Regions from separate parts of the Rahnella variigena genome, predicted to be linked through region 2. Evidence: predicted binding sites of a transcription regulator. Region 2 holds the regulator's gene; the other holds the start of a gene.

Region 1 (3,426 bases), 1.8 Mb from region 2:
GGTATTCTGACGCTGATGTCTCTGGCGGGCAGAAACACTTCGGCACGCACCACCGCCGTACTGGTCATTCTCGGCCTGATTGGGGGAAGCTTCTTCTATGGTGAAGTGGTGATCACTCCGGCTATTTCTGTTCTTTCCGCGATGGAAGGTCTGGAAATCGCAGCACCTTCACTTGATCCCTATATTGTCCCTCTTTCTATTACTGTCCTGACGCTGCTTTTCATTATTCAGAAACACGGCACTGGCATCGTGGGCAAACTGTTTGCGCCGGTGATGTTGTTGTGGTTCCTGACGCTGGCTGTTCTCGGCGTCAACAGCATCATGCAGAACCCTGAAGTACTTCGCGCCATGAACCCGATGTGGGCGGTTAACTTCTTTATCGAGCATAAGTCGTTTTCCTTCCTGGCGCTCGGTGCGGTCGTTCTGTCGATTACCGGCGTGGAAGCGCTGTATGCGGATATGGGGCACTTCGGGAAATTCCCGATCCGTCTGGCCTGGTTCACCGTCGTGCTGCCTTCTCTGGTGCTGAACTACTTCGGTCAGGGCGCATTGCTGCTCAAAGATCCGGAGTCGATTAAAAACCCGTTCTTCCTGCTGGCACCTGACTGGGCTTTAATTCCGTTACTGGTGCTGGCGACGCTGGCGACTATTATCGCGTCTCAGGCTGTTATCTCCGGAGTGTTTTCCCTGACCCGTCAGGCGGTGCGTCTGGGTTATCTGCCGCCAATGCGCATTATTCACACCTCAGAAATGGAAGCGGGTCAGATTTATATCCCGGCCATTAACTGGCTGCTGTATTTTGCGGTGGTTATCGTTATTGCCAGCTTCGAGCATTCGAGCAACCTGGCGGCGGCATACGGTATTGCTGTGACCGGTACGATGGTGCTGACCAGTATTCTTTCCTGTACGGTGGCGCTTAAAAACTGGCACTGGAAACCGTTCCTGGTGGGGCTTTTGCTGATCGGTCTGCTGTTTATGGATATCCCGCTGTTCGCGGCGAATGCCACGAAATTGTTCTCCGGCGGCTGGTTGCCGCTGACGCTGGGTTTGTGCATGTTTATCGTTATGACTACCTGGAAAAGCGAGCGTTTCCGCCTTATGCGCCGCATGAACGAGCACGGCAACTCTCTTGAAGCGATGATTGCGTCTCTGGAGAAATCCCCGCCGGTTCGCGTTCCGGGAACCGCGGTGTATATGTCCCGCGCCATCAACGTCATTCCGTTTGCCTTGCTGCATAACCTCAAGCACAACAAAGTGTTGCATGAACGCGTGGTACTGCTGACGTTACGCACCGAAGATGCGCCTTATGTGCATAACGTCCGGCGCGTCACCATCGAACAGCTTTCGCCGACGTTCTGGCGTGTGGTCGCGAGTTACGGATTTAAAGAGACGCCGAATGTGGAAGAGGTTTTCCACCGCTGTGGTCTGGAAGGGCTGCCATGCCGGATGATGGAAACCTCATTCTTTATGTCGCACGAATCGCTGATCCTGACCAAACGCCCGTGGTATCTCTACTTCCGTGGCAAGCTCTTTATGGCGCTCAGCCGTAACGCCTTACGCGCACCGGATCAGTTTGAAATTCCGCCTAACAGGGTGATCGAACTCGGTACGCAGGTAGAAATTTAACGCTAATTTCTGCCGTCACAGGGCACCTTCGGGTGCCCTGTTTTATTTTCGCTTTCTCCTTTCTGAAACGACTAACTCAAATTTCCCTGCTGTTTCTGAATCATTCAGCGAAACGTTTCGACGCTGATCACAATTCCATCACTTGTCCGTTGCCATGCGTGGTGAAGTTAATAAACTCATCCGTGAGCGAAACGTTTCGCTGTAGGAGTTCACAATGAAGAAGTCACCGCTGTTAAATGCCGAAATCTCACATGTTATTGCCCGGTTAGGTCACACCGATCAGCTGGTTATTGGCGATGCCGGACTTCCGGTGCCAGCAGCTTGCCAACGCATCGATCTGGCTCTGACCCAGGGAGTTCCCACCTTTTTACAAGTCTTAGAGGTAGTGACACATGAGATGCAGGTTGAGCGGGCTATCCTCGCCGAGGAAATCTTCACTAAAAATCCTCAACTCCATGAAGCGTTGCTCGCCCAATTGACACAACTCGAACAACACCAGGGAAACACCATTGCTTTGGATTACGTCAGTCATGAGGCATTCAAAGCGCAAAGCGAAAAAAGTCGGGCTGTGATCCGCAGCGGGGAATGTTCGCCTTACGCGAACGTTATTCTGTGTGCCGGCGTAACCTTCTGAGGCCTTTATGCAACCTTTGCTGCAACTGACAGGCATTGATAAAGCCTTTCCCGGCGTTAAAGCACTTTCCGGCGCGGCGCTCAGCGTCTATCCGGGACGTGTGATGGCGCTGGTGGGAGAAAACGGCGCGGGCAAGTCCACCATGATGAAAGTGCTGACCGGCATCTACCAGAAAGATGCCGGCTCAGTACATTTTCTGGGCAAGGAAGCGGCGTTCAATGGCCCGAAAGCTTCTCAGGAAGCTGGAATTGGCATCATCCATCAGGAACTGAATCTGATCCCTCAGCTGACCATCGCTGAAAATATCTTTCTGGGCCGTGAGTTTGTGAACGGTTTTGGCCGCATTAACTGGAAAAAGATGTATGCCGAAGCCGATAAACTGCTGGCGCGCCTGAACCTGCGCTACAAAAGCGATCGTCTGGTTGGCGAATTATCAATTGGCGATCAGCAGATGGTCGAAATTGCCAAGGTGCTGAGCTTTGAGTCGAAAGTCATCATCATGGATGAACCCACGGACGCCCTGACCGATACCGAAACCGCCTCTTTATTTAGCGTGATCCGCGAGCTGAAAGCCGCAGGCTGTGGCGTGGTGTATATCTCCCACCGCATGAAAGAAATCTTTGAAATCTGCGATGACGTGACGGTATTCCGTGACGGGCAGTTTATCGCTGAGCGTCCGGTCAGTTCGCTGGAAGAAGACACGCTGATTGAAATGATGGTTGGCCGCCGTCTCGAAGAACAATACCCGCGTATTAATCATCAGCGCGGTGCGTTGCGTCTGCAGGTGCGTGATGTCAGCGGTCCGGGCGTGGATAACGTCAGCTTTGATCTGCACAGCGGCGAAATTCTGGGGATTTCCGGTTTGATGGGCGCAGGCCGTACTGAACTGATGAAAATTCTCTACGGTGCATTGCCGCGTAAAAGTGGCTATGTGTCGCTTGATGGACGCGAAGTGGTAACGCATTCACCGCAGGACGGACTGGCAAACGGCATCGTTTACATCTCAGAAGATCGTAAGCGCGATGGCCTGGTGCTTGGTATGTCAGTGAAAGAAAATATGTCACTGACTGCGCTGCGCTATTTCAGCCATGGTGGCGGACGTCTCAGGCACGCGGAAGAACAGCAGGCCGTTGGCGACTTTATCCGTCTCTTCAATATTAAAACGC
Region 2 (3,426 bases):
CATGCTCAGGCCAGCCAGATAGAGCATAAATCCAAAGGAGGGTTTCATTATTATCTCGTTAATTTATTTATTGCAGATGATTTGATGCAGGGATCTGTTCGGAGGCAGATTTTAACGCTTTGATAACAGCGTTGTGAAACGTTAATATTTGCACTCTGCTATCAAAAATATTGAAGGCTAAAATATGTGGTCAGAATACGCTCTGGAAGTCGTTGATGCGGTGGCAAGAACCGGAAGCTTCAGTGCGGCGGCACAGGATCTACATCGGGTGCCTTCTGCCATCAGCTATACCGTTCGTCAGCTCGAACAATGGCTGGCGGTGCCCTTGTTTGAACGTCGACACCGCGACGTCGTTTTAACGCCAGCGGGCAAAGTTTTCGTTGATGAAGCGCGGGTTCTGATAAAAAAAATGATAGCTACACGACGCCAGTGTCAGCAGGTTGCCAACGGCTGGCGGGGCGAGTTACGTATTGCTGTCGACAGAATTGTTAAACCGGCAAGAACCCGGCGTCTGGTGCTGGATTTCTATCGTCATTTTCCTGATACGGAACTGATTATTCATTCCGAAGTGTTTAATGGTGTGTGGGACGCACTGGTTGACGGACGTGCTGATGTGGCAATCGGTGCGACGCGGGCGATACCGGTTGGTGGTCGTTTCAGTTTTCGCGACATGGGGTTTATGGACTGGCACTGCGTGGTCAGCCCGCAGCATCCGCTGGCGCAGTTACCGGGTGCGCTCAGTGATGACCAGCTCAGGCCTTATCCCGCATTGTGTCTTGAAGATACCTCGCGGACGTTGCCCAAGCGTGATACCTGGACACTCGATAACCAGCGGCGTCTGGTTGTGCCGGACTGGACCTGCGCGCTTGAATGTCTGAGTGAAGGTTTATGTGTGGGAATGATGCCGGTACATCGCGTGAGCCATCGCATTGAGCAGCAGACATTGCAGGTTCTGGCGCTGGAGAATACCTTCCCTGACAGCCCGTGTTGCCTGACGTGGGACCAGAGTAATCCGTCACCTTCACTGGCGTGGTTGCTGGAATATATGGGTGATACAGAAACGATGAACCGTGAATGGTTGCGGGACTGAGAAATAAAACGCCTGCAAAAGCAGGCGTTATAAAAGATTAAAGGCAAACATTAACGGCGATAGTCACGGTACGGGCCATCGGCCACCGAACGACGCTCAACCAGTTTCGGATGCACCTCGATGGTCTGTGATTCTTCACGTTTGCTGACGATGCGGTCGAGCAACATAGTAAAGGCCATCTCACCCAACCGTTCTTTCGGCTGATGGACGGTCGTCAGTGCCGGAGAGAAGTACCGCGCATTACGCACGTTATCGTAACCAATCACCGAAATATCTTGCGGGACGCGCAATCCGAGTTCATCAGCGGCGCAAATTGCGCCCATCGCCATGACATCACCCCCGCAGAAGACGGCGGTGGGGCGTTGTTTCTGCATCAGAATCTTATGCATCGCCTGATAACCTGACTCCGGCTCGAAATCGCCCTGAACCACCCATTCTTCGCGAAGCGGGATATTGGCTTCCGTCAGCGCTTTGACAAAACCCTGGAAACGACCGCCGCCGGTGTTACGCGCCAGTTGTCCCGGGATCACGCCAATATCACGATGCCCGCGTTCGATCAGATAGCGTCCGGCCATATATCCGCCTTCGAAAGCATTGTCGATAATGCTGTCGGTGAAGTTTTTGCGCGCTTCGCCCCAGTCCATGACCACCATCGGAATCGAACGATACTCTTCAAGCATATTAAGTAATTCATCAGGGTATTCCGCGCACATGACCAGCAGACCATCGACGCGTTTTTGCGCCAGCATTTGCAGATAGGCCTGTTGTTTTTCCAGATTATTGTGCGAGTTACACAAGATCAGCGTATAGCCTTTGGAGAAGCAGCTGTTCTCGACGGCTTCAATCACCTCGGCGAAATAGGGCGCTTCACTGGAGGTTGCCAGCAGACCAATCGTCTTGGTGTTATTCACTTTAAGACTACGGGCTACGGCACTCGGCGAATAATGTAGCTCTTTAATGGCAAGCAGCACCGCTTCCCTGGTTTCTTCGGCGACGAAACGTGTTTTATTGATGACGTGCGACACGGTTGTAGTGGAAACGCCAGCGCGCTTTGCGACATCTTTAATCGTTGCCATGTAAAGAATGACTCCTGAACTTCCGTGCTTCAGCACGTTAGCATTATGTTAATCGTTTGCTTGCGCTGATTACACTGCGGACATCTAAAAGGGCAGTGTAATCATTGGGTGGATTCTTCAGAATGAGGCGTGAAATGCTCTCGGGTGAAATCGACCGGCACACAGGCGTGTTAACCGACAATTTTCTCTTATAATGCATGAAAGTGGAAGTAAAATTGTCATGTTCACATTTTCATTCAGCAGAAGATTTTAAAAGTGAATTATGCGAAAATGCGTTGGCACACATTTAGTGTGGCTAAAAGAAACGCCACAACTTGATCCGAAAGGGGGTTTGATGGACAGCAACCTGAAATTATCGTTGATCACCACGGTATGCGCTTTGCTCATGATTATCGCTTTCAGCTTCACGGCAGTGATGAACTAATCTGGCACTAAGACAGTAGTGAGACGCAACAAAAAAGGGCGATACCTTTCACAGGAATCGCCCTTTTCAATTTTACGCAGTGACCGTTACCGCCGATACTCTTCCCTGCAGAAACTCTTCGTTAAGTGCTATTCAATGGCTGATTAGCGAAACTTCAGACTTAACGAATTGTTTATTATCGGATTGTTTTTGGGGTCATTACCCGACGTGCGCCAACATAGTGGTCTTGCCAGTAATCATCGCCCAGTGAGGTGATTTTGATGTCTTCACCGGTTCTTGGCGACTGAATGAATTTGCCGTTGCCAACATAAACACCCACATGATCCGCTGCGCCGCGGTTGTTGATTCTGAAGAACACCAGATCACCGCTTTCAAGTTCGCCGCGTTTCACCGGCGCTGCATCGCGCAGGTGGTACATCTCGTTTGCCGTGCGCGGCATTTTAATGCGGATCAAATCTTTATAAGCGTAATAGACCAGACCGCTGCAATCAAAACCGGTATTCGGAGAAGTTCCTCCCCAGCGATAAGGTTTGCCGACCTGGTGCATCAGCTTAGTCATCGCCGTTTGTTGTGCGTGCTGATAGCGTTTTTTATGTGTCGCACTCAGCGTAATAGGTTTGGTGTCTTCTTCGCGTAATTTTTTACCTTTACGGTGTCGGCCATACGCTTCTTTCTTGCTGACTTTTTCACTGCTGTTTTTGGCAAGCGCTCGTGATTTAGTGGCTTTATCTGTCTTTTTCTCGGCCCGCGTTGTCCTGAGTGTTTTTTCTTTTTTGCTTTCGGCCCGGGTTGTTTTAACGCTTTTCTCAGAAGTTGTCTTGCGCCTGACCAGTTCG

What was found. The regulator PurR, encoded in region 2, represses purine synthesis genes. The targets are predictions, from matches to a motif close to CANGCAAACGTTTGCNTG.
Region 1: the regulator PurR is predicted to act here: its motif matches at 1,811-1,828, upstream of rbsD (D-ribose pyranase).

What each region holds. Positions count from the first base shown of each region.
Region 1 covers NZ_NSDJ01000001.1:749,604-753,029, forward strand. Annotated here, with positions in the region: gene kup (low affinity potassium transporter Kup) at 1-1,626, shown strand, start outside; gene rbsD (D-ribose pyranase) at 1,841-2,260, shown strand; gene rbsA (ribose ABC transporter ATP-binding protein RbsA) at 2,268-3,426, shown strand, end outside.
Region 2 covers NZ_NSDJ01000001.1:2,544,570-2,547,995, forward strand. Annotated here, with positions in the region: gene punC (purine nucleoside transporter PunC) at 1-48, opposite strand, end outside; gene punR (DNA-binding transcriptional activator PunR) at 185-1,090, shown strand; gene purR (HTH-type transcriptional repressor PurR) at 1,141-2,166, opposite strand; gene cydH (cytochrome bd-I oxidase subunit CydH) at 2,501-2,590, shown strand; gene CKQ54_RS11930 (C40 family peptidase) at 2,766-3,426, opposite strand, start outside.